DNA from 4 places in the Sporolactobacillus terrae genome. Region 1 is predicted to be linked to each of the others. Evidence: riboswitches for the same ligand, from Rfam matches in the RefSeq annotation. Region 1 holds a riboswitch; each other region holds the start of a gene.
What was found. A riboswitch is a leader RNA that binds a small molecule or an ion and turns the genes downstream of it on or off. The one in region 1 is predicted to bind S-adenosylmethionine.
Positions count from the first base shown of each region.

Region 1 (7,225 bases):
TATGAATGTACGTTCCTGTTTCCTGGTACATAGAAAATCTAAAAAAAGGCAGAGGTGTAGGCGATGAGTGGCGTTCATCCTTATTTGCGAATGAATGGCAATGGGCAAGAGGCCGTTAAGTTTTATGAAGAGGCATTGCGCGCAGAGGTTGTTGGCGTCCAGACATTTGGTGAAATGCCGTCCAACCCGGAATTTCCGCTCCCTGAAGAAGCGAAGCATCGGGTCATGCATGCGATGCTAAAAGTCGGTGCTACCGTTCTTATGCTGTCGGACACGTTCCCGGGTGATGCTTATCAGCTGGGAAACCAAGTTGATGTAGCACTTATTCTCGATGAAGTCAGCCAATCAAAGGCTGCATTCGAGAAACTTCAAGTAGGCGGCGATGTGCTCATGCCACTTCAAGAAACGCCTTGGAGTCCTTCCTACGGACAAGTAAAAGATAAGTTTGGCGTTACATGGCAGATTTCAACAGAAGTTAAGCGTTGAATTGCGTCGACTTGGCGCACGGAAAGCTTTACAGAGCGTCAAAGGCAGCTTTGACTAATTAGGCACCCCAGCAGTTTTAAATGCTGGGGTGTTTGTGCATGTGTGCTCGGATTGTACACAGGAGGTTGAAAACAGAATTGAGCAACTTGCGTGTGAAAAAAGGCAAAACAAAAAGGTACATGAACGGCTGGTATGTCTGAATTGGATGCCAGAAGTCCTGCTGACTTTGAAAATGACGTCGAAGCGATTTTTCGCGAAAAGGATGCCGATGATGAATTCCTGTATTGGTTCTCGATTCAAAGCGAAGGCGGAGCGATGGTCGAAGAATTGAATCACGAAATCGACTGCGTTCATCTAAACTATTGGTACGAATGTATCATTGAATCCGTTCATGTACCAACGCTGGCACCGCAGGTTGAGATGATCCCCAAGCGAATACGGCGGTTGACGAGCTAAAGGACTATGCAATCCATAGAAGAGCGATAAAAGCAACGAAATTGGGAAGGCCTAAAAGAAACAAGCGGCTCATCATACCGGTTCGTTCGTTCCTGCTTTTCTTGTCTTCAGTTGCGAAGTTCGCACGGTTGCGGTCGCCACTGACTAATGCGCCGGAAGCTAGAGCGGAAATAAGCAGACAAACAATACCGATGACGGCGGCAATGCTTGCGAAGAAATCACGAAAAGGCGATAGAGCGCCGATGACAAAGAGCAGTATGGCTATGGTTAATCCGGTTGCAAAGAATTTCAATTGGTTCACCTCAAGTGTTTTGTTGGGAGATTAGTGCGCGATAAAAATGGCATAGACAATGAACGCTACCGCTGCAATGACGATCAGGGACATACATCCTGGTTTTCCGATAAATACGCGATCGAAATTGTCTTTTCTGTTCTTGTTCGATTCGAACATGCTGCACTCCTTTGCATTAACAAATCATTACGATTTTCTTACTGATTTTTCTGTATTTACAATCTATTATACATGATTGCCGGAAAAAATGCTGCCTCGGTGGTGTCATGATAACGAATGCATCGTTGAGATTTCCGATTCCTCTGCATCATCTTTCGAGGTGGTCCCCCATTTTATTACGTGGAACAGCAGCAATTCATGTCCTCGCTTAATTCTCAATTATAAACGATAAGACAAAACGTGAATTCCTTTTGAATATAATAAAGTAATGATTATTAATTGATAAATAGTATATATAAAATCATCTGGATTGATTCTGAGTTCATTCATTCTTAATTGTGATTTTTAACGAAATAATCCTATAATACGGCGATTAACAATGATAATCATTCTTTGTTATCAGCGTAATTAATTGTGATTATCATTATCAATTAAAAAATATAAATGATAATAAAGGCTTGAATTTCTAATAACAAGTGCTACAATTTTATGTATAGAATAAATGTTTCCTCGATGAAAATTAGAGCTTTTATTAATAGTGATCATTGGAAGGGAGCGCAGAGTCATGTCAATGATGGAGAATAACGTCGAAAAATTGAAACTGAGATTGAAAGAGAATGAGACGCTAAAAAAATTTTTTCGTAAAAGTACATTAGCTCAGAAAGTTAACGTCCTGCGCGCGAGCGTGATGGGGGCGAATGATGGAATTATTTCCGTTGCCGGCATTGTTTTAGGCGTTGCCGGAGCAACAAATAATAATTTTGCGATTTTTATAGCCGGAATCGGTGGCTTGCTTGCGGGAAATATCTCGATGGCAATGGGAGAGTATGTGTCGGTCCATTCGGAACGCGATGCTCAGGAACGAGCGACACGAAAAGAGAAGCAATTATTGGCAACAAATTATGACCAACAGTATCAATACATTTGCAAGCGGTTGGAGACGTCGGGGATTTCTCATGAGCTGTCTGAACATGCGGCTCAAGAAATGATGGCGCGTGATCCGCTCGGAACGGTCGTTCGTGAGAAATATGGGTTTGATCCAGCACAGTTCACAAGTCCGTTTGCGGCCGCACTGGCTTCGATGCTGTCGTTTACACTGGGAGCATTGCTTCCCCTTATGGCAATGACCTTGTTGCCCGCTCAATGGAAGACCATTGGAACGATGCTCGCTGTCGTATTCGCGCTCATGATTACAGGGTACAGCGCCGCTGCCTTGGCGCGCACCAATCGATCCCGCAGCGTCTTTCGCAATGTAGTGGCGGGCTTGCTGACGATGCTTGTCACTTACTTTATCGGAAGTCTATTTGCCTAAGGATTCAGGAGATGAGTTTCATTGATTCAGAGTAAGGTAACGAAACAGACCATGAGTGAAAAATTAAATACACTAAGAGCCGGCGTGCTCGGTTCGAATGATGGAATCTTGACCGTTGTCGGCGTGCTGTTCAGTGTGGGTGCGGCAACGACGAACCACTTCACAATCTTGATCGCCGGATTATCCGACTTGATTGCCTGCGCGTTCTCAATGGCAGCAGGAGAATATGCATCGGTTAGTACGCAAAAAGATACGGAACATGCGGTTGTGGAAAAAGAACGGTCACTGCTTGAAAGCAATCGTGCGCTTCAGCTGCAGCAGGTTGCGGACTATTATCAAACGAAAGGGGTAACAAGCAAAACAGCGTACGCGATTGCCCAAGAACTGATGGTACGCCGCCCATTACAAACCGTTGTCGACGTAAAGCACAACATTCAATTGGGTCATTATATGAATCCTTGGTTTGCCGCATGTGCCTCTTTGATCTCTGCGGCGATGGGCGGCTGCCTGCCCCTTCTCGCCCTTACCTTTCTTCCTGGAAACGCGCAATGGCCGGGAACAATCGGTGCAGTCATTCTGTCCGTAGCACTTACCGGGTTTCTTGGCGCGAAGCTTGGCCGAGGATTTGTTAAAAAAGCGATTATTCGTAATGTGATCATAGGGATTGTTACAATGCTGATCCATTATTACGTCGGTGTGCTGATTGTTTGAAAACAGCGTGCCCGTCATGATTTAAAGGCGGGTTAGGGTTGTGGCGCAAGGAGGCTGTAGTCCCGCTCTTTTCAACGAATTCGTGACAATGGATGCGCCTAATTAAATTATTCGGATAAAAATACTAAGAATTATCTTGACGCTTGCAATTATTTTAGATACACTCAATACACCAACTGAATCATTCTTATCAAGAGCGGGGGAGGGACTGGTCCAATGAACCCCGACAACCAGCATTTGCACGATGTATGGTGTCACATCCAGCAGATTCATTCTGAGAGATAAGAATAATAGCAGCGAACGTTGCGACGGCTATTTTTCTTCGACTCAAGAAAAATAGCCGTTTTTCTGTACACGATTCGTGTAAGGGCAGCGTTCGCGGGCAAAGTTCCATGGTATTCCAACATAATAACTTGTTCAAAAATAAGACCGTACTTGAAGATGTAACGGAAAGTCTTAGTGTCGTCTCGAGAAGAACGAGGAACTGGTCGAGGATTCGAAACCAAAAGAACGCTTTGAAAACAGCAAACGTGTGCGCACGCAAGCTTTTCTGCAAAAACTGACGTATGAGGAGGATTGACATGACTCAGATTAAGGAAACTTTGCAAACATTAGAACCGCTCTTTCACTGGTTTCATCGCCATCCGGAACTCGCGCTTAGCGAATTTGAAACAACGAAAAAAATCAAACAGGTGCTGACCGAGCACGCGATTGAGCTTTTGCCCAACCCGCTGGATACCGGTGTTTTCGCAAAGATCGGTGGCAAGCATGACGGACCATTGATTGCGCTTCGAGCGGATATTGATGCACTGCCGATTAACGAGGAGTCAGGGCTGACCTACTCTTCTGAGTATCCCAATCGGATGCATGCCTGTGGTCATGATTTTCACTTAACCAATTTACTTGCGACAGCCATCGAATTGAAAAAAATTGAAGATGAGCTGAACGGAACAGTCTTGCTTATTTTCCAACCGGCGGAAGAAGTCGATCATGGTGCAGACAAGGTTGTGCAGACCGGCATCTTAGAGGGTGTGGAAGCGATCTTTGGTCTTCACGTCAATACAGAACTACGGGCGGGCGTTGTGGGTATAAAAGAAGGCAATTTGAATGCCGCGGTTGATCGCTTCTTTGTTTCGTTTACAGGAAAAGGAGGGCATGCCGCTCATCCTGAAGATGCGAATGATGTGATTGTTGCGACAGGGCAGTTGATCGGTGCCGCTCAATCAATTGTCAGCCGCAATATCAGTCCTTTCGAACCAGGTGTGGTGTCGATTACACACATTGAAGCTGGAAAGACATGGAATGTCCTACCGAGTACCTCCTTGCTTGAAGGGACGGTTCGCTCATACGCGCCAAGCGTTCGCGGGCAAATCAAAGCCCGTTTGCAGGAGGTGACGCGTGGCATAGCCGCTACCAATGGCATTAGCGGTGCATTTAAATGGGTGGATGGTGCGCCGGCCGTGGTGAATGACCACCGCTTAACGAAACTGGTTGCGTCTGTAGCAAAGGAGCAGAACTTTGATGTTGTTCCTCTGAATCCAAGTATGGGCGGCGAAGATTTTTCATCCTATCAACAGGTGATTCCCGGCACCTTTTTCAATGTTGGTGTTTCTTCGGACTATCCGGTGCATAACAGCAAATTTAAGGCGGATCCGAAAGCCTTTGAAACATCCGTTCCTCTTTTCATTGCATTAGTCAAAGCCTATTTTGAAAGGGGCTTAAGCGATGGTGAAACGCTTCTATCCTGATTTTTTAACGATGTGTTCGGACCGATCATGCAGCCGGGGTCGAGCGCCAGTTTTGCCGGGACCAGCCGTGTTGGACGAGTGGCTCATTATGTGGTTAAGTCGCCACTGCTTTAAAGCGTAGCCTGAATTGAGCGGATAAAGCAGATCGTTTTACACAATCTGAAAATTCTGCTAAAATATAAAGATGAGCGCTTCTTCCATTGTTATTCATAGTAATCGGACAGCACCTAGAAAGGTGTTTTTTTGTATCTTTATATTTAGGATCGTGGGCAGAAAGTTGCAGATGAGCAAAGTTTATCTAAAAAATGAAAGGATGATGCATCAGTAATGGAAAAAGACAAGAGTTTGGTGGTTGGATGAAAAAATGGCGAATCGATATGCAGGCGAATGATCGGGTCAATGGAAAACTTGTACTCACCATTTACCGCTTTGGCAACTGGCTGTACGAAGATTTTAAAGTCCCGGTGTTTCATTGGCTGCTTTGGTGGAGTTATAAGATTTTGAATTTAGTTATTGCAAAGGGGTTTTGCAGTGCGGACATCCCTGCAAGTACCAAAATCGGTGCGGGTCTTTACTTAGCTCACGGCGGCAATGGAGTTGTCATCCACGAACGGTCGGTCATCGGCGAGCGCGTATCAATCCTTCAGCAAGTGACGATTGGTGAAAATTCTCATCACAGAACACATCCTGATGTTGGACCGATCATCGGCAGCGATGTTTATATCGGCGCCGGTGCCAAAGTGGTTGGGCCGATCAAAGTCGGCGACAGCGCAATTATCGGAGCAAACGCTGTCGTTTTAAAGGATGTCCCAGATATTGCTCGGGCAGTCGGCATCCCGGCCCACATCATCAAAAGCGATAAAATCATCTATACACGACATTCCCCCTCAGTAAATTTAAGGAAGAAGTAAGAACTCAGCCGTTCAGCACGTCTCATCAAAAGGCATCTCCCAACTGGCGGAGCTTCATGATCACGCCCAACCTTGACAAGGCAAGGAACGTCAACTGAAAAGCAGCATGTGTCAAAAATTCGTGATCCTCGAATGCAGATAAGTGCTCAGAGGCGGTCGGACTTTACAAACGGAGAGCGTTTAACTAAACTAAAGGTAATCAAACGAACGGAAGGGTGAACCAAGGGCCGATGAAAAACTAATCCTATTTTTGAAGCTGATAACTGAGGGACGTTGAAACAGTAGCTTTTTTCTGTCTTCATGCCTTCAGTCGGATGTTCAGAGTAGGATGGTTTTCTTCGCTCGTGCCCAAAAAGAGTGGATCTCTTTTTGCTGTTCACCAAAGTGATGCCGCCTATTCTGAAGCCGGATAGGGGGCATTTTTCTGTCCCCGGATATTGAATGAAAATGGGGATGATGCAATGGTTTTACTTGAGGCAATGAAGATCAAACACTCGGTCAAAGATCGGCTACTGTTTGCCATCGATCAATTATACGTGCATGAGAAGGATCGGATTGGTCTGGTTGGACGAAACGGAAGCGGGAAGACGACACTGCTCAATATACTTGCGAAAAAGCTGACTCCGGAGGAAGGAACCGTGATCCAACGGGCATCATGTGACCTGCTGCCTCAGCTGAAACGCGCGGATACGACCAAAAGCGGCGGTGAAGTGACGCAGGCATACATTCAGGAGGCACTGCTTAGGGCGCCGGAACTCTTGCTCGCTGATGAGCCAACCACAAATCTTGATCTTGAGCATATTGAGTGGCTGGAAAAGAAATTGAATGCCTGGCAAGGCGCATTGATCCTTGTGTCGCATGACCGTGCCTTTCTCGACCACTTGTGCACGACAATCTGGGAGATTGAGGATGGGAAGCTAACGAAATACACGGGCAATTACAGCGCCTACGAAAAACAAAAAGAAGCCCAACGCGCCGAGCAGCAACTTGCTTATGAAAAATATGAGAAGAAAAAGCGCCAACTGGAGGATGCGCTGCAATTAAAGGTGAGGAAAGCTGAGCGGGCCACGAAAAAGCCGAAACATGTGAGTGCATCCGAATCAAAGATTACAGGTGCACGGCCCTATTTCGCAAAAAAACAGAAGAAGCT
Region 1 covers NZ_CP082837.1:3,062,991-3,070,215, forward strand. Annotated here, with positions in the region: gene K7399_RS14755 (VOC family protein) at 64-486, shown strand; partial or broken gene K7399_RS16330 (DUF6176 family protein) at 612-942, shown strand; gene K7399_RS14765 (DUF5316 domain-containing protein) at 947-1,234, opposite strand; gene K7399_RS16190 (hypothetical protein) at 1,265-1,393, opposite strand; gene K7399_RS14770 (VIT1/CCC1 transporter family protein) at 1,959-2,705, shown strand; gene K7399_RS14775 (VIT1/CCC1 transporter family protein) at 2,727-3,416, shown strand; SAM riboswitch class I at 3,601-3,704, shown strand; gene K7399_RS14780 (amidohydrolase) at 3,998-5,164, shown strand; gene K7399_RS14785 (serine O-acetyltransferase) at 5,521-6,075, shown strand; gene K7399_RS14790 (Vga family ABC-F type ribosomal protection protein) at 6,537-7,225, shown strand, end outside.

Region 2 (7,225 bases), 890 kb from region 1:
GACAGCCCATCGGTACAAGCTGACGCCATATTGAGTAAAATGGAAAAGTCGAAGGGAACCAATAACCTGATTGTCTTTCATGACAAGACTAAAATTTCCAATAACGAGCTGAATCAGATCGAGCAGGGTGTGACACAATTCCGTGATGATGCAGATACACTCGGAGTTGCCGATATCATGGATCCTTTCAGTATCCCTGAAGCGAAAAGTTCGCTGATTTCGAAAGATAAAACAACGGTAATGGTGAGCTTCAAGTTAGACAAAAAGTCTCGCGAAATCGATGACATTAAGAAAGCTATTGATCAGCGGTTGGACAAGGTGACGGTCACTCATTACCTAAGCGGTGAGGATTTCATTAATAATGACTATTTAAAGGCATCTCAAGGCGGAGTTGAGAAGAGTGCGGCACTGACCGTTCTGTTCATCTTAATTGTCCTTGTCATTATGTTCCGATCAATTGTTACACCGGTTATTTCGTTACTTGCGGTTATGTTCTCCTATCTTTGCTCGATGGGGATTGCAGCGCAGTTGATTGACAAAGCAGGCTTTCCGCTTACAAGTCTGACGCAAATGCTGCTTATTCTGATCCTGTTCGGCATTGGGACCGATTATAATATACTGCTGTTTAACCGGTTTAAGGAGGAGCTGGCAAATGGACTGTCTGTTGACGATGCGATTGTCTCGACCTATCAAACGGCGGGGAAAACGATTGTCTACAGCATCCTGACGGTCTTTATCGCTTTTGCAGCACTTCTATTCTCTCAATCGCCGATCTATCAGTCGGGCATTGTCGTGGTCATTGGTGTTGCGTTCTTATTACTCGAGATACTCACCTTAACACCATTTGCCATGAAACTGCTTGGCAAAAAGCTGTTCTGGCCATCCAAAAGTACTAAGGGACACGGTGAGAACAGGATGTGGGCGGGAACTGCGTCGCTGGCAACCAGGCATCCGATTATCGCCGTAATTCTGGTGGCCATACTGATTGTGCCGGCCGTGTTTTTCTATCAGGAAAAATTAAACTTTGATACGATCGGCGAACTGGGCAACAGCTATCCTTCGTCTAAAGCCATGAATATTGTGGCGGATCATTTTGGCAAAGGCAATGCGATGCCGGCAACGGTTGTCATTGAGAATAAAAAAGCGTTGGATAATAGCGCGTCGCTGGCGGCGATCGATCGACTAACCGGACAGCTGGAAAAAATTAAAGGCGTAAAACAAGTTTCTTCCATAACAAGGCCTCAGGGGCAAGAAGTGAATGGCTTTTACATCGGTGATCAGACGAAGTCGGTGACAGACGGATTGTCCGCGACGCGGAAGGGGATCGACCAAATCGGCGGCGGCCTGAAAACGGCTCAGAAAAAGCTTGGCTCTGCTGACTTCTCTCAAGTCAATAAGATGGTCGATGGAACCGCCAAGCTTGAGAACGGCATGACTGCCCTGACCAGCGGACTTAAGCAAATCCAAAATGGGATCAGCGGCACGGGTCAATCACAGACGATCAGTGATGGGATCGGACAAATGGAAAGTAATCTTGAAAAAATGAGCGGTGCTGTGAACACACTTGCCGGTAACTATGAGCAGATGCAGTCCGGCTATGCAAAAATGGGCACCAGTTATCAAGACACGGCAAAGGCACTGCTGGGTGTCAAAAATGCACTCACGCAAATGCAAATGCTGACATCGGCGCTTGGTGACAGCAGTCCGGGAGTTGCCGATGATCAAAATTATCTTCAATTAAAAGCAGGCATCGATCAGTTGTCTGCATCATTGGCCAAGATTACACCGGAAGGCATCGATGCATTAAACAAGAACTACAATGCACTGACGAGCGGATTCAAAACGGCGAACACTCATCTGACTGAGATGAGTGCCGGCCTGTCCAAAATGGCTGAAGGACTTGAAAAAATGAAAAGTGGCCTTGACAGTGCCTCCTCAGGCATCGGCAAGATCGTCACCAACATGGATCAGGTAACGGACGGACTGGGGCAAATGAAATCCGGTCAGCAGAAGCTGGCAGATGGGCTTAACGGGTTCCATACATTCAGTAATAAACTCGCCGATGTGAATAAAGGTTTGGATCAACTATCGGGCGGCTTGGGAAAGACCAACGCTTTCCTTTCACAGCTTAATGAAAATCGCGCCTTCTCGATACCGGATGAAGCACTGAAAGATAAACAGTATCAGCAGGCTTTGGATGCGTTCATGTCTAAAGACCGGACGATTACAAAGATCACGGTAATTCTTGACAATGATCCGTATTCAAAGAACGCTTTAAACACGATAAAACAAATGAATACACTGTCGAGGAGCGGAGTGAAAGGCACGGAATTGGCTGATGCGAACGTAGCCGTTGCCGGTCCAAGTTCGACAACCTATGATACAAACAACGTTCTGACAAAAGATTTGAATCGCTTAACGGTTATCGTACTCATTGGCGTGTTGCTCGTGCTGATCGTTGTGATGCGCTCCTTCTGGATCCCGGTGTTTATCACGGTGTCTCTAATGGGTGCATACTATGCGGCGATGTTTGTCTTGAACGCGCTGTTCATCACTATGCTCGGCTTAGAAGGGATCTCTTCTTTCGTTCCCTTCTTCGCCTTTATCGTGATCGTTGCGCTGGGTGTAGACTACAGCATCTTCCTGCTCGCGCGTTATAAGGAATATCCGCTGATGTCGGGCAAGGAAGCGATTGTCGAAGCTGCAAAACGAGTCGGCACTGTGATCTTATCGGCCTTCGTCATTCTTGGAGGAACCTTTGCAACCTTGATGCCATCAGGAATTGTACTCCTTATTGAGCTAGCAACGGCTGTGATTACCGGTCTGATCGTGCTTTGCTTCATTATGCTGCCGATCTTTGTTCCGGCAATGATTTCACTCTTTGATTCTCCGCCAACGTTTAAACGGAGCGCGGAATCAGCAGTAAACGAATAAGAAATTTTACCGATTGAACTTAATATAAAAAATGAAGATGCCTCAAAAGTCGACGACGATGAGGCATTTTTTTTCGTACAAGGATACAAACGTTTAGGGTCATGGGATGGCTGAACGGGGATAAACGGCTAAGAATTGACTATTGATACGGATGCCAATTTGTATTACAATGTGTAAAACACCTAAAACATATAATAATACTAGGATTAATGATGAGAGGAGGGAAATCATGGTGCGTAGGCGTTTCGTGTCTTTTAATAAGTTGGTACAGCAAAATATATCTGAACTATTAAGTACAGAATCAGCGATGCAAGCATTAGAGGCGAAATTGGACCAAAGACGAGCGGCAAAACGAGTGAACAGCAAGCCGCAAAGTAAAACGCGGTAAAATAATGCCTATCTTAACGGGATGCTGTGGTTGTTGAGAATTGAATACTGAATGCTTATCTAGAGTGGGGGAGGGACTGGCCCAATGAACCCCGACAACCCGCATGATTGCATGCACGGTGTCAATTCCAGAAACACTGAAGGGTGTTTGAAGATGAGAAAGGGCAAGCGCAGCAAACCTTTCGCATCGGCGTCAGGCTTGTTTTTTTATCAGCACTATTTTTTAAAGAAATCAGATTTCTGTGCTCCTTTCGTTATGTCATGTCATTTTCAAGGTGTTTCATGCGGGATCACGCACAACAATGATTCTGAAAGATCGGATGGTTAAATAATTATGAAACAAAAAATTAGTGCGTTTCTCGCTCTTATTTTTTTTTCTCTAATGTTTGCTAGTTTTGCATCGGCGCACGCTTTTGTTGTGCAATCGAACCCTGCTCAGAATCAACAGGTAAACGGGAATCTTAAGCATGTCACGATTCAATTTAATGAAGAAATCCAACCGACTTTTCTGACCTTGGAGGTTTTGGATCAAAAGGGCAGCCGTGTTGATACAGATCACGCACAGCGCAACAAGAAGAACCGAACCGTATTGGAAAACGGTGTGAAAAAGCCGCTCACCAGCGGCTATTACCGGATGAATTGGAAAGTCGTATCGGCAGATGGGCATGCCGTTCACGGAACGATCGGTTTTCACGTTGGACAACCGACAGAAAGTGCCGCAAATGGGCAGGCTTTCAGTGATGCAAGCAGCGATCTTCCAGGTGTGGATCAAGTTGTGATTAAATGGCTGATCTACCTGGGACTGTCCTTCTTCTTTGGCATCCTGTTCTTCCTAAAATTTTTCAATCCGGCACGAAATCTACCGATTTATCAGAAAAAGGCGCTGCAGCGAACGCTTTGGAGTGCCGCAGGAATTTTGCTGCTTGGCGTTCTGCTCGCGCTGCCGCTTCAAGTGACACGCAACGCGGATGTGAACTGGCTGCATGCGTTTTCGGGTAAAGCCGTTGGCGAAACGTTGATGGCCACTTCATTCGGTACACCATGGTTCCTACAGATCAGTAGTTTGATTCTGTGTATCGCCCTGCTTTTCTGGTTGTTTCGCACGCGATCCGAGCGAACGGTTCGTGGACTCTTATGGGTGCTCATCGGTTTGCTGTTCGTCTTTTCATTATCCAAAGCATTCATCGGCCATGCTGCAAGTACAGAGGATCAGGAATTGCGGCTTTGGGCCGTGGCTGCGGACTTTCTGCATCTGTCCGCCGCAGCAATCTGGATCGGTTCATTACTTAGCCTACTGCTTTTCCTGCCCAGGTCTGTTAAAAATAATGATTCCCCTGAACTGCAAAAGAAGATCTACTGGCAAACGTTGCACCGTTTTTCAAATGTTGCGCTTCTTTTAGTTGGGGTAATCTTTTTGACGGGCTTGATCGGCACGCTGATTCACTTGACGTCATTTCGTGCGTTCTATACCTCAATCTATGGTTGGATCATCATCATAAAAGCGGCGCTTCTGTTGATCATGCTGCTGTTTGCGCTCTATTCGAACATGCGCGCGCAGAAGCAGGGGGATTTTCTGAGAAAAAGTGTGCTGGGTGAGCTTCTGATCGGGCTGACGGTCTTACTGGCTGCAGCCGTCTTGACCAACGTTTCTCCTCCTGTTCCGAAAGCAGCGGTCGACGAGGGCACCTTTGAGGGATTTAGTGCAAAGTTCAACAATGGTAAACCTACGAAGACTGCCCATCCGCCGACTGTATTGGAAGATCCGAAAAAAACGATACGAGCTAAGGAAAAAAGCTACGTACTGACGCTGCGCGTCGAACCGCTCAAACTCGGACCCAATACGCTGTACTTAGATGTTCTTGATCATGGGAGGCGGGCGCGCAATCTACAGCAGGTTGTCCTAAAGATCCGCTGCATTGATATGGATATGGGGGAAACCAAAGTCCAAGTGCCGCTAGCGAAACTTGGCAAGGGATTTGTTGTTAACGATGCATTTGATATGAAGCATCGTTTTCTCATCAATGTCCATGTTCTTGATAAGGATTATCAAGCTGTCGATAAAGACTTCATTGTAAACATCAAATGACCCAAAAGGAGCAAGCGATCAATGAAAAAGTTTAGCCAAACCATCACCGCTGCGTTCTTCTCTGCTGTACTCCTTTTCGCTTTTCACGACAGTGCATCGGCCCATGTAACCGTCAAGCCGGTTCAGTCGATCACAGGATCGAGCGAAACGTATACAATCACTGTCCCCACTGAAAAGAACATTCCGACGACTAAAGTGGCACTGCGCATTCCGAAAAACGTTCAATTCTATAGCTACCAACCGGTGCCGGGATGGACGACTGAAGTCATCAAGAATGCGCACGGACAGGCGCAAACGGTGAGCTGGACAGCAAAGGAGAGCGGAATTGCGCCTGGAGCGTTCCAACAGTTTCAGTTTCGCGCACTGAACCCGAAACAAACCGGCGCTCTTGCTTGGAATGCTTATCAAACGTATAAGGATGGCAGTATTGTTGAATGGACAGGCAAAGAAAATGGCGAAACACCTCACGCGATAACAAACGTCGTTAAAAGCGCGGATACAACGCGCAGTGTGCCGCATGGCGACAGAGGCAATCAAATCCTTTCGCTCACTGCGATCGTTCTTTCGGCAATTGCCATCGCTCTTTCCGTCATTACGCTCGTTGCACTTCGAAAGAAAAAAGACAAAGTATCTTCTGATGCCAAGTAATTGACGAGTGCATGCGCAGACCATATAGGTTGAATCTGTAACAAATAAGATCAGAATACATAGCCGCCTTCAACTGAAGGTGGTTTTTATTTTGTCCGGACAACCAAATGATGAGGCATCATTTATCGATAAGATTTGTTTATCCATGACGGTAGCAAAAAAACAAATAAATATCTTAAAACAATAAATATTTATTGAAAAACAATAAATATTGGTATAAAATCAATTTGAAAACAACATAGTGAGGTGCTTTTATTATGAAACAAGGTTCACTACTTCTTTTAAAAATAGCTGTTTGTCTTTTTGGAACTCCAGCTCTTACATTGTGTATCTTTGGACTGCCGTGGTTAGCAAATAATCCTGTGAGTCCGGAGTATGCTCATATACTGTACCCCGTAGTAATTGGCATCTATGGATCCGTGATACCCTTTTGCATTGCATTGTATCAGACTTTAAGAATTTTAAACTCTATTGACAATGGCCATGCTTTCTCCGAGTTATCTGTAAGAGCCTTAAAGTTATAAATAAATGTGCCATGATATTCAGCGGCATGTTTGTGTTAATGATACCGTTTATTTATTTCTTGGCAGAAAAAGACGATGCCCCAGGACTTATTATAGTTGGAATGGCTCCTATCTTTGCATCAATGGTTATCGCAGCTTTTGCTGCTGTTCTTCAAAAACTAATAAAAGAAGCAATTGTTATAAAATCAGAAAATAATTTAACCGTCTGAAATGAACGTATTGCTAGGATCATTAATTTTTGTGCAAGTCTGGCTTTGGGGAAGGGGTTAGATAATGATGCTAATCTTCGACCTTAAAAGGCTAAATAATTGGGAACTCAATAAGGAGCATTCTGTATGTCTCTGGACCCTCAGCCGGGAGACATTTTTGACTACAAAAAAATGAAAACACTTAAGGATTTAAGATTAAAGATTATGGACGCACTAAAGCAGCTTATTTGTTTCGCCTGGGAACAGACTCTAGCGTGTATATTTCCTGTTGTCATTTTTGCTTCTCTGGCTTTTACACAAAGTGTATCCTTCACTTTTTTGCCACGTTACGATTGTTTGCTTGTCATTTTCCTTCTGATGCAGTGGTGGATGGTTTATTCCGGGATGGAAACAAAGGATGAATTAAAGGTGATCACGTTGTTTCACCTTATCGGACT
Region 2 covers NZ_CP082837.1:2,175,593-2,182,817, reverse strand. Annotated here, with positions in the region: gene K7399_RS10400 (MMPL family transporter) at 1-2,934, shown strand, start outside; gene K7399_RS10395 (FbpB family small basic protein) at 3,164-3,322, shown strand; SAM riboswitch class I at 3,375-3,482, shown strand; gene K7399_RS10390 (copper resistance CopC/CopD family protein) at 3,656-5,407, shown strand; gene K7399_RS10385 (YcnI family copper-binding membrane protein) at 5,429-6,055, shown strand; partial or broken gene K7399_RS10380 (DUF2975 domain-containing protein) at 6,313-6,788, shown strand; gene K7399_RS10375 (DUF817 domain-containing protein) at 6,993-7,225, shown strand, end outside.
Region 2: it holds a riboswitch for S-adenosylmethionine, as region 1 does, so the genes downstream of both, K7399_RS10390 (copper resistance CopC/CopD family protein) here and K7399_RS14780 (amidohydrolase) in region 1, are expected to answer to the same signal.

Region 3 (7,225 bases), 930 kb from region 1:
ATTGTATTCGTCATTCCACGGATGTGACCGGAAACAACAGAGACGGCACCAAATTCGCCGATGGAGCGCGCATTACATAAAATAATCCCATAGAAAAGTGCCCATTTGATATTCGGCAAAGTCACATGAATAAACGTTTGCCAGGCGCTGGCGCCGAGCATGATCGACGCTTCCTCTGAAACGGTTCCTTGGCTCTGCATTAATGGGATCAGTTCCCTGGAGATAAAGGGAAAGGTCACGAACAGGGTGGCCAGAACGATCCCAGGGACGTTAAAAACAATGTTGATATTATGGCTGATCAGCCACTGACCAAGTGAACTGTGCTGTCCAAATAAAAGAATGAAAATCAAACCGCCAATCACAGGTGAAACAGAAAAAGGAAGATCGATCAGCGTAATAAGAAAATTTTTGCCTCTAAAAGAATATTTTGTGATTACCCAAGCAAAAAGGATTCCGAAAACCGCATTGATTGGGACGACGATCAGTGTGACGAAGAGTGTCAGCCGGATTGCAGATAAAGCATCCGCTTCAACAATCGATGACAAATAGACCCTGACCCCTTGCCTAAACGCTTCAAAAAAAATCGAAACAAGCGGGATGATCAGAAAACTGAAGAAAAAGAGCAGGACAATGGTAATGAGCGACCAGCGTACAATGTCCCCTTTCAGTGAATGACGGGCAGTAAACGCTTGACCAGGTAGATTCGGTTGAACCGTGCTTTCCATAAAACAGCAACTCCTCTTCCGAGTTAATGGCTCGCATAACGTATGCGCGACCACCACTGGATTAAATTAATCAGCAGGATCAGCGCGAACGAGATGACAAGCATCACAACGGCAATAGCTGTCGCAGCCGGGTAGTCGAACTGTTCCAGTTTTGTCATAATCATCAGCGGCGCGATTTCCGTTTTAAATGGCATATTTCCGGCAATGAAGACGACGGAACCGTATTCGCCAAGCGAACGTGCAAATGCAAGCGAAAACCCGGACAGTGCAGCAGGCAGCAATTGTGGGAAAATAACTCTTCTAAATGTCTGAAACGGTGTCGCGCCGAGAGAGGCCGAGGCTTCTTCGACTTCGTGTTCAAAATTCTGCAGAACCGGCTGAACCATTCGCACGACAAACGGCAGTCCGACAAAGATAAGTGCGAGCGTAATGCCAATTGGCGTAAACGAAACATCAAACGGCAGCCATTTGCCGATCCATCCCTTCTCAGAATAGAGCGTTGTGAGGGTAATACCGGCTACCGCAGTTGGAAGAGCGAACGGTAAATCAACAAGACCATCGACGATCCGCTTCAATGGGAAGGTATACCGGCTGAGCACCCAAGCAAACAGGAGCCCGAATACCAGATTCACGAGGGCAGCTGAAAATGCAGTTAGAAAACTCAACTTGTATGAAGCGACCACTCTTGGGTCGGTAACGTCATTCCAAAAAGCTGTCCAGCCGAGCCGAGCTGAATAAATAAAGACAAGTGAAAGCGGGATCAGCACGAGCAGAGACAGGTAGAGCGTCGACAGACCCATCGTCAAGCCAAAACCGGGAATGGATTGTTTCTTTTTTGAATGCTGAATACGTGACAAATTTCTCAACTCCATTGCGCACGGATTAACAGAAGCGAATGTACAGTGATTATTTAGAATAAATTTGGTCGAATGTACCGCCATCAGCAAAATGCGTTTTCTGAGCTTTTGTCCAACCGCCGAAGTGATCTTCAACCGTTACAAGATTAAGTTTTGGAAATTGATCACTATATTTAGCCAGAATTTTCTGGTTCCTTGGTCGATAATAATTCTTCGCAATAATATTCTGAGCTTCATCGCTGTAGAGGTATTTCAAGTATTCAGTAGCGACCTTTGTTGTTCCATTGCTTTTCGCGTTCTTGTCGACAACTGCAACGGGTGGTTCTGCAAGAATACTTAGTGACGGCGTAACGATATCAAACTTGTCCTTGCCGAGTTCATCGATGCTCAAAAACGCTTCGTTTTCCCAGGCGATCAGCACATCACCGACACCGCGCTCCGTGAACGTTGTGGTTGCGCCGCGTGCACCGGAGTCAAGCACTTTTACGTTGGAGTAGAGTTTTTTGACGAATGCCTTGCTTTTCGCTTGGTCGTTATTATATTTCTTGTCCGCATAAGCCCAGGCCGCTAGATAGTTCCAGCGTGCGCCGCCGGAGGTTTTAGGATTCGGGGTGACAATAGAAACGCCTTTTCGTGTCAGGTCATCCCAATCTTTGATGTGTTTCGGATTGCCTTTGCGCACAAGAAAGACAATGGTTGAGGTATAGGGGGTGGAGTTATCAGGCAGTCGTTTTTGCCAGTTTTTATTCAGGTTGTCCGTGCTATCGGCGATTGCGTCAATGTCACCAGAAAGGGCCAGTGTGACGACATCTGCTTTTAAACCGTCAATAACCGAGCGGGCCTGTTTGCCTGAACCGCCATGGGATTGCTGAATGGTTACATTCTGATTTGTTTTCTTCTTCCAGTACTTGGCAAATGCAGCATTATAGTGTTCGTAAAGTTCTCGAGTTGGATCATAGGAAACATTAAGCAATTTGATCGACTTTTTCGTATTGTCGCCGGATCCTTGTGAAGCATTGCTTGATCCGCAGGCGCTGAGCACACTGATAATCATCAATGCAGCAAGAAGCAACAAGCTGTGTTTTTTCATTTTAACTTCCCCCTTAAATAGCATTGCATTTTTCTTTTTAAGTGATGGTGTCACGAAAGCAAACAATCAGCAACAAAGGAAACGGGTTTGAAAAAAGCTGCAATTAAGGACACTTATCAACGCTCAGGCAGAAGAATCGGTAGGGTCTGCGGCAGCCATCGGGCAGTCGATAAGGATTCGCCTCAATTCTTTCTCCATAATTTTCACGAAAAATCCCCATTCTCTGAAAACGGTGTGAAGAGGATTACATACGTACCAAGAATCCGGAGATCCCTAGTCTATTAGGGAGAACCTGTTCGATTTAGCGCCTTTACGTATTCTTACAAAAAATGGTTTCCGGGTAGCTACGGGATCTCCGCTGTTCACGATAAGCGTCACTTAAATTGGATTAATCCTATCACTATAGTTGGTATTAGACAAGGGATAAATTTACTAAAATCAGAATTTGTTACATTTTGCAATTCTATCAACCGGTCTTGCGTTTCTATCATTCAGCAACTCCGTTTATCCGATGAATCAATAAAGAATTTTAATTAATTTGTAAACTATGAATAAAGGATCATTGACATCCCTTGCGATTCATTCTAAAATCAAACACAATTAAATGATCTATCCAGAGTGATGGAGGGACTGGCCCGATGACATCCGGCAACCTGCACAGATTCGTTTTCTCTGTAAGGTGCTAATTCCAGCAAAATGGTCAACCATTTTGAAAGATAGGAAAAACGACGCAACCCTTTTTCCTACAAAATGGAAGAAGGTTTATTTTTTTAGGAGGAGGTTAAAACGAGTGGCATTTGTCATTACATCGGTTTGTATCGGCGAACATGCAGGGAAATGCGCAGACGCTTGCCCTGTGAAAACAATGCTGGAGGATGCAATGCCGGATGGCGGCAGGCACAAACAGTGACAACTAGCGGGATTTTTTTGCCTAAACGCAGACTGCGAAATTGATAAAAGAGGTGAGCGCAACGTCGAATACAGTAACTTACAGTCAATGGGGCAATGCGAAACTCCCTGAATTCAGTGATCGAACAGCGTTGCTTGAGTCCAGAAAAGTACTCGGGTGGGCCTTCCAGGAGTATGGGGATAAAGTCGTTTATTCCTGCAGTTTCGGTGTTGAAGGAATGGTGCTGATTGATCTGATTTACTCAATAAATAAAACTGCTTCGATTATTTTTTTGGACACTGATTTTCACTTCAAGGAAACCTATGAGCTGATCGATCGCGTGGAAAAGCGTTATCCGCAACTGAAGATCATCAAAGAAAAACCTTCGCTTACCCCTGAACAGCAAGCTGAAAAATATGGCGCGGAGCTTTGGAAGCGGCGACCCGATCTCTGTTGCCGGATCCGCAAAATCGATCCGCTTGCGGGGCGATTAAAACACTATAACGCATGGATTTCCGGGCTAAGGCGTGAGCAGTCTCCACTGAGACGATCCGTTTCATTTGTAAACAAAGATGAACGCTTTCAATCGGTGAAAATTTGTCCGCTTATCCATTGGAAATGGACGGAAATATGGGATTATGTGCGCAAACATGATTTACCGTATAATCCGCTGCATGATCAAAACTATCCTAGTATCGGCTGCGCCTATTGTACGCGACCGGTGAAAGCCGGCGAAGATCAGCGCGCAGGCAGGTGGAGCGCGTTTGATAAAACGGAATGCGGGCTTCATTTAAAAGGCTGAAAATCCGAGTATAATGAGATGAATAATACGATTATTGGTATTTGAAAACATGCAAGAAATGCAATTTTAGAAACGGAAATGAGGGGAAAATCATGACAAGCATACCGCATGGCGGCACACTGGTGAATCGGCAAAACTTTGGGGGAGCCGTTGATGAACTGGATAAAGAACTTCAGATTGACCAAGTCGCATTGAGTGATCTGGAATTGATTGCAAGTGGCATTTACAGCCCGCTCACCGGTTTTCTTAATGAGGAGAACTATCGTTCAGTCGTCGAAACGATGCGGCTGACAACTGGGCTTGCTTGGACAATTCCGGTGACATTGCCGGTAACCGAGGACGCAGCTGAACGGGTAAGCATTGGCGAAAAAGTTAAACTGACCTACCAAGGTGAGGTATACGGTACGATTGAGATCACCGAAAAATATCATCCGGATAAGGAAAATGAAGCAAGAAAGGTGTACTTAACCAATGATACCGCACATCCGGGTGTGAAACGGTTGTATGAACGCGGCGACGTGTATCTGTCTGGTCCGATTGAACTGATTAAGCGCTCGAAACGACCTGCTGAGTTTGCGGACGATTTCTTGGATCCTGCAGAAACGCGGCGTTTGTTTGATCGAAAAGGCTGGAAGACCATTGTTGGCTTTCAGACGCGTAATCCGATCCATCGCGCTCACGAGCATATTCAAAAGACAGCGCTTGAGACGGTTGATGGGCTGTTTATCAATCCCTTGGTCGGCGAAACAAAAAAAGATGATATTCCTGCGGATATTCGTATGCGAAGCTACCATGCCTTGATCGACAACTATTACGTGAAGGAGCGAACGGCACTCGCCGTATTCCCGGCTGCGATGCGCTATGCAGGGCCGCGTGAAGCTGTTTTCCATGCGATTTGCCGGAAAAATTTCGGGTGTACGCATTTTATTGTCGGCAGAGATCATGCCGGGGTTAAGGATTATTATGGACCCTATGACGCGCAGAAGATTTTTTCTAACTTTTCGCGTGATGAACTGGATATTCAAACCCTTTTCTTTGAAAACAGCTATTTTTGCAAAAAGTGCGGAAGCATGGCGTCAAATAAAACCTGCCCGCATGATCCGTCGAACCATGTCTCCCTTTCCGGAACGAAAGTAAGAGCTTTGCTTAGGGAGGGAATCCGTCCGCCTGAAACGTTCAGCAGGCCGGAAGTCGCTCGGGTTTTGATTGATGGATTAAGAGAAAAGGCAGATCTTGCGAAGTAAGGGGGATGTAGGGCACATGGCGGATGCAGAGCATATCATTTGGCATCAAACGACCGTAACGAAAGCGGACAGAGAAAGAAGAAGCGGACACAGGGGCGCCGTTGTTTGGTTTACCGGCTTGTCCGGCTCAGGAAAATCGACGCTTGCCAATCGTGTTGAACATGAACTTTTTAAGCGCGGAATCCATACCTATCTCCTTGACGGAGACAATATCCGAACCGGGTTGAACAGCGATCTGGGCTTCTCCGCAGCGGATCGAAAAGAAAATATTCGCAGAATCAGTGAAGTAGCCGGCTTGTTTGTCGACAGCAATGCGATTGTGCTGACTGCCTTTATCTCGCCTTTTCAGGCAGATCGCGAAGCGGCACGACAGCGCGTCGCGGATGATGAATTTTTTGAGATCTATGTAAAGTGCCCACTTGAGGTATGCGAAAAGCGTGATCCGAAAGGTTTGTACAAGAAAGCGCTCGCCGGTCAAATTACAGCATTTACCGGTATCACATCGCCCTATGAAGAACCTCCGGCGCCTGATCTGATTATTGATACATCGGAACAGCGTTTGGAGGAGAGCACGCAGAGGGTCATGGATCTATTAGAAAAAAACCGGGTGATCGGCAACAAATGATCCGGTAATGAGGAGGAAGACGCCGATGGCTTATGAAAAGGTTTGGGCGAATAATGAGAAACTCAACAAAAATGAAATCAATAAGTTAAAGAAAGACGGGCTGTCAATCTTTGATGATATTCCGAAGTATGCGAAAGAAGGATTCGCATCCATTCCGAAAGATCAGTACATGTATTTTAAATATGCTGGGTTGACGGTACAGAAACCCCAGGATAAAGGATTGTTCATGCTTCGGGTGAAAGTGCCGACGGGAATTATGAACAATAATCAGGCAGTCGTTCTATCAGAAATTGGCAACGCATTCGGGCGCGGTTTTTTGGACCTCACCACGCGTCAGGCAATCCAATATCATTGGGTTCCTCTTGAGAAGCTCCCGGAAGTTTTTGATCGTCTGCATGCAGTCGGTCTGACAACAAGTGAAGCAGAAGGCGATGCACCGCGCAACATTGTCGGTAATCCGCTTGCCGGTATCGATGCAGACGAATTGTTTGACACACGTCCGGTCGTAAAAGACCTCTTTGACTTTTTCCAGGATAATCCGGATTATTCCAATCTGCCGCGTAAGTACAAAATATCAGTGAACACAAATATTTATAACGCGGGGCACGCCCAAATCAATGACCTTGCTTTTATTCCGGCGACCAAAGTGATCGATGGTCAATTGGTTAAGGGGTTTCATGTGCTGGTTGGCGGGGGTCTTGCGGCGAAGCCTTATCTTGCCCGGCAGCTGAATGTGTTTGTTCGTCCGCAAGAAGTGGTGAAGATCGCTGCAGCGGTTACTAATCTGTATCGCGACTATGGTTATCGAAAAAGTCGCGCACGCGCACGGCTTAAATATTTGATTGCCGACTGGGGCATTGAGACGTTCGAGAAGAAAGTTTTGGAGCAGACCGGACCATTTGAAACGACTGGTCATGATGAATTTAAAGGATGGAATGCAGGTTTCTTCTACGGCGTGCATCCGCAGAAGCAAAAAGGATTCAGCTATGTCGG
Region 3 covers NZ_CP082837.1:2,129,182-2,136,406, reverse strand. Annotated here, with positions in the region: gene cysW (sulfate ABC transporter permease subunit CysW) at 1-725, opposite strand, end outside; gene cysT (sulfate ABC transporter permease subunit CysT) at 749-1,582, opposite strand; gene K7399_RS10170 (sulfate ABC transporter substrate-binding protein) at 1,632-2,636, opposite strand; SAM riboswitch class I at 3,279-3,395, shown strand; gene K7399_RS10165 (phosphoadenylyl-sulfate reductase) at 3,626-4,363, shown strand; gene sat (sulfate adenylyltransferase) at 4,453-5,607, shown strand; gene cysC (adenylyl-sulfate kinase) at 5,624-6,232, shown strand; gene K7399_RS10150 (nitrite/sulfite reductase) at 6,258-7,225, shown strand, end outside.
Region 3: it holds a riboswitch for S-adenosylmethionine, as region 1 does, so the genes downstream of both, K7399_RS10165 (phosphoadenylyl-sulfate reductase) here and K7399_RS14780 (amidohydrolase) in region 1, are expected to answer to the same signal.

Region 4 (7,225 bases), 410 kb from region 1:
GCATGTACTCTGCGAGAAAGCGATCACCGTAAGCAGCAGACAACTGGATCCGGTTCTGGCTTTGGCACAGAAAAAAGGACTGATTGTCGCGGAAGCGATGACCATTTACCATATGCCGCTTTATCAAAAAATAAAAGAACTGATCGCAAATGGTGCAATTGGAAACCTGAAAATGGTCAACGTCACCTTCGGCAGCCTGAAACCCTACGATGTCTCGAACCGTTTCCTTAATAAGGATCTTGCCGGCGGCGCCTTGCTCGACATCGGCACCTATGCGCTCTCCTTTGCACGCTTCTTCTTAACCAGTCAGCCTGATGAAATCTTAACAACGGTTAAACCGTTTGAGACCGGTGTCGATGAACAATCGGGAATTATTTTAAAAAATCCGGATGACGAGATGGCGGTCGTCACTTTAACCATGCGCGCAAAGCTGCCGAAACGTGGTATTGTGACCGGCGATAAAGCCTACATTACCGTGGACAACTTTCCAAGAGCAGACCAAGCAACCATCACTTATCCGGATGGTCGCACGGAAGTGATCAAAGCCGGCAGTACTGCAAAAGCAATGGTTTATGAATATGATCACATGAATGCTGCGGTCAGCGGAGCGATCACGGAACAGACTGCGCGTCTGACAAACGATGTCATGCAGATGATGACCAACATCCGTGATCAATGGGGAATCCGTTATCCATTTGAATGAGGCAGATTCGCTCAAATCATAGTTTTTAAAATAAGAGAGCGTTTTCTTTTTAATTTTTATATGTCTGTATTACAATATACCTGTGATATTAATTACACTAAATTCTGACTTGAAGGGAAGATGTGCAATGAGCATTCAAGACACAGTCCTGGAACACGCAGTAGATTCAGAATACAAATTATATATTGGAGGAAAATGGGTCACAGGCACGGAAGGCAAAAAGATCGCAAGCTATAACCCAAGCAACGGCGAAAAGCTGACTGAATTCGTTGACGCTAGCCATGCCGATGTAGACGCTGCAGTTGAAGCAGCGACAAAGGCTTTTGAAACATGGAAAGACACCAGCGTTCAGGAAAAAAGCGCCATCCTGCTGAAAATTGCCGATCTGATCGACGAAAATACCGAACATCTTGCACTTGTTGAAACGTTGGATAACGGCAAACCGCTCCGGGAAACAACAAACATTGATGTTCCGGCTAGTGCAGATCACTTCCGCTATTTCGCAGGCGTCATCCGCTCTGAAGAAGGCACAGCAAACGCTCTGGATGAAAATACATTAACAATTAACTTAAAAGAATCATTAGGGGTTGTCGGCCAAGTCATCCCTTGGAATTTCCCATTGCTGATGGCAGCTTGGAAGATTGCCCCGGCGATTGCTGCGGGGAATACGGTTGTAATCCATCCATCGTCCTCAACATCGCTCAGTTTGCTTGAACTCGCGAAGCTCCTTGATCAAGCGCTTCCTGCTGGTGTTGTGAACGTCATCACCGGACGCGGATCGGATTCAGGCGACTACATGCTGCACCACGAAGGATTTGCTAAACTTGCGTTTACCGGGTCGACCCAGATTGGTTATGAGGTTGCCGAAGCAGCCGCAAAACGGCTCATTCCGGCAACACTCGAACTCGGCGGCAAATCGGCAAACATCTTCTTCGATGATGCCCCTTGGGAACGTGCCATTGAAGGCGCACAACTCGGTATTCTATTCAACCAAGGTCAAGTATGCTGCGCCGGTTCTCGAATCTTCATTCAGGAAGGGATTTATGATAAATTTGTAGCCGCTTTGAAAGAAGCATTCGAAAAAGTAAAAGTCGGTCTCCCTTGGGAAGATGGCGTACAAATGGGCGCTCAAGTCAACAAACATCAATTGAGTCAAATTCTTGATTACGTAAAAATCGGTCAGGACGAAGGCGCAAAACTTGTTACCGGCGGCTGCCAGCTGACAGACAACAACCTAGATAAAGGGGTATTCATGGCGCCAACCTTGCTTGCAGATGCAAAGAACACCATGCGTATTGCCCAGGAAGAAATCTTTGGACCGGTTGCAACTGTCATTAAATTTAAAGATGCCGATGAAGTAATTAAACTGGCGAACGAATCGGATTACGGGCTCGGCGGCGCGGTTTGGACAAAGGATATTAACAAAGCATTGCGTGTCGCTCGCGGCGTACGCACCGGACGCATGTGGGTCAACACCTACAACCAGCTCCCTGCCGGCGCTCCGTTTGGCGGCTATAAGAAATCCGGAATCGGACGCGAAACATACAAGAGCATTCTCGATGCATACACGCAAACCAAGAATATTTATATCAGCACCAAGGAAGACGTCGACGGTCTTTATTAATTTTGAGCATTACAGTGCATTTTAAAAAGAGGGTCTCATCCTGTCTTTGGACACTGAGACCCTCTTTTTTGCCATTCAGAACCGATAGGCCGCGTGGTCACGCAATTGAACAGTGCATCGGCAACTGAGTTTTCTTAAATATAATTATTCCGATCTTTTTACTTATTTTATCTTGACAAACCCCTTGGGCGAAGCTAAACTTAACTCAATTAAATGAATCTTATCAAGAGCGGCGGAGGGACTGGCCCTGAGAAGCCCGACAACCAGCACATCGGTGTATGGTGTTAATTCCAGCAGATTAATTTCTGGCAGATAAGACTAGCATCGGCGATATAAGCCGCTTCTCAATAGTCTGCGAGAAGCGGCTTTTTCATCATCTGCTCACGCACCTTCTTCTAAGATTTTATTTAATGTACTCGAAATGAACAAAGGGAGCGATTCACATGGCAGAAGAACACAAGTACGGATTTGAAACGCTGCAGGTCCACGCAGGACAGGTGCCTGATCCTGCAACAGGCGCACGTGCAGTGCCGATTTATCAAACAACATCGTTTGTTTTTAAAGATGCGGATGAAGCAGCCGATTTTTTCCAACTGAAACGACCGGGTAACGTGTATGCACGAATTATGAATCCTACCGAGGATGTCTTTGAACAGCGTGTCGCTCAGCTTGAAGGCGGATCTGCCGCACTAGCAACCGCTTCAGGACTCGCAGCAATCACCTATTCGATCTTAAATGTTGCAAACAGCGGCGATCACATTGTTGCAGCGTCGACATTGTACGGCGGAACCTACGAATTGTTTAACGTGACCTTGAAAAAGCTCGGCATCGATGTTACCTTCGTTGATCCGGATGATCCGGAAAACTTCCGCAATGCGATTCAGGATAATACCAAAGCGCTTTACGGTGAAACAATCGGAAATCCGAAAATCAACATCCTTGATATTGAAGCCGTTGCGAACATTGCTCATGAATACAATATTCCACTGATCGTCGATAACACATTCGGTACACCTTACCTTGTTCGTCCGATTGAATTTGGCGCCGATGTTGTTGTACATTCCGCTACAAAATTCATTGGCGGTCATGGCACTGCGATTGGCGGCATCATCGTAGACGGCGGAAAATTCGACTGGCGTGCAAGCGGCAAGTTCCCGGACTTTACGACACCGGACAAAAGCTACGGCGGTTTAGTTTACGCAGACCTCGCTCCGGCTTCCTTTGCCGCAAAAGCGCGTGTTCAGCTGTTGCGCAACACCGGTGCAACCATCAGCCCGCAAAATGCTTTCTTATTCCTGCAAGGCCTTGAATCGCTCTCGCTTCGGGTAGAACGCCATGTTCAGAATGCCCGCAAGGTCGCCGAATACTTGAATAACCATCCGAAAATCACATGGGTTAATTATCCTGACTTAGAAGATAACCCGTACCACGACCTTGCGAAAAAATACTTCCCAAAAGGCGCCGGCTCGATCTTTACATTCGGCGTTAAAGGAGGCCGTGAAGCCGGCAAAGCACTGATTAATAACGTGAATCTCTTCTCCTTGCTGGCAAATGTCGCCGACGCGAAGTCGCTGATCATTCATCCGGCAAGCACCACACATGCAGAACTGACACCGGAGGAACAGGCGGTTACCGGTGTAACACCTGAACTGATTCGTGTATCTATCGGCGTTGAAACCGTAGACGATATTATCTACGATCTGGATCAAGCACTTGCAAAAATTCCAGATACAGTAGAAGCAAAATAAAAAAAGAGATGTGTTACATTACAGGGGTTATTGCATAAGGGAGTCTGCATACGCAGGCTCCCTTATATTATGACTGCAGCCTAACTGAATCTGCCCTTCTTCAGCATGGTTTCAACACCGCCGATCTTTACCAGTGAACGGTTTTCAATCACCTTTTTCATCACGGATGCCGGACGACCTTTTAACCCTTTACCCATGACTTCCCCAACCGCATCATCGCGTCCAAGTGAACAAACCGTCCCTTTAAACTTGAAAACAAACGGCTTTGTCGGTCTATCATCCAGCATTGCTTTAACATTGTAGGCAGCACAATCTGCCTGTTGCAGTGCGATTTGAGCAGTCGTCGGATAAGGTTGCCCGCTGCCTGGATCAATCACTGCGGAACAATCACCGATAATCAGTATCTCCGGATGATCCGGAACCGACAGGTCATCCATGACACGCACGCGACCGCGCCGCTCTTCAAAACCTGAATCACGGACAACCGCACTCCCACTGACGCCGCCTGTCCAAACAAAGGTCCCTGCCTTTAACGATCGAACATGTTCCTCCGTGCGATAATAAATCTTCGCTCCATCAAATCCGCACACACGCCCAATTAAAAAGTCAACACCGCGATCGCGAAGCTTGCGCGATCCGTATGCAGCAAGCCGTCGATTGAACATCGGCAATGCCTTTGGCGTCGGCTCAATACAAACAATGCGCACCTGTTTGGCATCTACTTGATAACGCGTGATTAATTCCGGAATACGATGTGTCAATTCACCGAGAAATTCAAAACTGGTAAATCCAGCTCCCCCGACCGCAACCACCAATCGATCCGAGCGCTGATCTTCAGTCCACGCTTTAAATTGTTCCTCGATATGGTTGCGGATTCTGATCACGGAGGGAATGTCAGAAATAGCAAGTCCAAAACGGTCCATCCCTTCAATCCCATAATACTCAGGCACAAATCCGAGTCCAATGACCAGATAGTCATAACTCACCGGATCATGATTCTGCAGCAGAATCATTCGCGTTTTCTTAACCACACGCAAAACGGTATCTTGAACAAATTGAGTCCGTTTTGGATCGATGACTTGCTGTAACGAATAACAGATTTCATCAGCATCCGCCGTTCCGGCCGCAACCTCATGAAGCGATGTCTTCTCACAATGATAGTTGTTTTTATCAATCAGAATCAATGCGGCGTTCGGTTTCATCCTTTGCAGTCTCTTTAACGTACGCAGTCCTCCATACCCCGCACCTAAAATAACGATTCGCTTTCTCATGGTCAATCCCTCCTCAATTGATCTTGAAGAACTCATCCAAGCAAACAGGAGATCGTCACAAATTATTCACATTTCCCTTTTTTATTGTAGCCCATAATGTAAACGCTTTCAATATAAAGATGAGAAAAACCGGGCAAAAAGCGCCCGGTCCTTACTTCCGCCTTCCATTCGGGCTTTGTTCATCACCTTGTGCACAAACGACACTCCAGCTGCTCGCTTGCCGCGGGCGATCCGGAAGCCTCCTCGGACACGCAATTGATCTGCGGGGTCTTCCTTGGCTCGCTGTTCCCGCTGGCGTCTCGCGCTTTCGTGTCTCGAGCTAACTCTTATTGATGAAATTGCCGCTTATCGTTCTACACCAAAGCAAAATCATAAACTTTCTTTACCTGTGAGAAAAACCAAGCTGTGCTTGGTCCTTAATCTCCAGCCATGTGTGATGGGCTCGTGTCTTTTCGGTGCTGAATCACCGCTTCGGTTACTCGCTGCCGCGGGCAGTCCAGGAGCCTCCTCAGACAGACAGGAATCTGCGCTTTGATTCTTAGCCAAAACACGGGTCTATTGGTTTGAAAGACGAATCAGATACTTTCTTACTCCTTAAAAAAAATGCTCCCCGCTGTTTACGGAGAGCATCTCATTTCTAGAGGGCGTACGGGAATTGAACCCGCGATCATGGAATGAGAATCCATTGGCTTAACCACTTGCCCAACGCCCTATACCATGTTTGCACGCTGAATAGGCGTTTTAACCACCCATTCAGCACGACAAACATTATACCACAGTTTTGATCATTGATTCAAGCAATTATTTTTAATTTCTGGATGTGATACTTACCTCGGATGACCTTATCGTATGAGGTTTAAACGCTTGCGGCAATAATTTTCACGCCTGAGCTGGCTCCGATTCGTGAGGCACCTGCTTCAATCATCGCTTCCGCATCTGCCTTAGAGTGAATGCCCCCGGCTGCCTTGACACCAATTCCGCTGCCCACCGTCTTCCGCATCAGTGCAACATCTTTCACGGTTGCCCCACCGCTAGAGAATCCGGTTGAGGTCTTGACATAATCTGCGCCTGCTTGAACCGCTAATTGGCAGGCCAGTACCTTTTCATCGTCGCTAAGCAGGCAAGCTTCAATGATCACTTTAACAAGCGCTTGCTTGTTTGCCGCTGCAACAACAGCACCAATATCCGATTCTACTGCATCCGTTTGCCCACTTTTTAGGGCACCGATATTGATCACCATATCGACTTCATCAGCGCCTTTAGCAATTGCATCTTTAGTTTCAAATGCCTTCGCTTCACTCGTTGACGCACCCAGCGGGAAGCCGATCACCGTGCACACCTTTGTTTTGCTGTTCTTTAGTTGATCAGCCGCTAGACGAACCCAACACGGGTTAATGCAGACGGAGGCAAACCCGAACTTTTTGGCTTCATCTGTAATTCTGATAATCTCTGCTTCTGTTGCTTCTGGTTTAAGAACCGTATGGTCAATATAGCTCGCAAGTTTATTCATCGAATTGATCACCCTTATTCTTTATTTCTTTAGCTGATAATGCGGCGAATCAGTTGCAACGGCTCGGCCTGCTCGGTTATCGAAATACTCTGTTCCAGTTTTTCTAAGACGTGATCGATATCCTCAGTATCCGCATGAATGGTCAACAACGATTCGCCTTCTTTTACTTTGTCGCCAACCTTTTTATGCAAGACAATTCCAGTCGCATGATTGATTGAATCTTCTTTTGTTGCGCGCCCAGCGCCAAGCAGCATCGCCGCAAGTCCTATTTGATCCGCCTTTAATCGTGCCACGACTCCTGAAGATGATGCCCGAAACTCGAATTGATGCTGTGCTTTCGGCAACCGTTCCGGATGGTCGATAATCTCC
Region 4 covers NZ_CP082837.1:2,652,911-2,660,135, forward strand. Annotated here, with positions in the region: gene K7399_RS12645 (Gfo/Idh/MocA family protein) at 1-703, shown strand, start outside; gene K7399_RS12650 (aldehyde dehydrogenase family protein) at 831-2,327, shown strand; SAM riboswitch class I at 2,545-2,646, shown strand; gene K7399_RS12655 (O-acetylhomoserine aminocarboxypropyltransferase/cysteine synthase family protein) at 2,771-4,075, shown strand; gene K7399_RS12660 (NAD(P)/FAD-dependent oxidoreductase) at 4,156-5,346, opposite strand; tRNA gene K7399_RS12665 (tRNA-Glu) at 5,987-6,058, opposite strand; gene deoC (deoxyribose-phosphate aldolase) at 6,203-6,856, opposite strand; gene K7399_RS12675 (pyrimidine-nucleoside phosphorylase) at 6,886-7,225, opposite strand, start outside.
Region 4: it holds a riboswitch for S-adenosylmethionine, as region 1 does, so the genes downstream of both, K7399_RS12655 (O-acetylhomoserine aminocarboxypropyltransferase/cysteine synthase family protein) here and K7399_RS14780 (amidohydrolase) in region 1, are expected to answer to the same signal.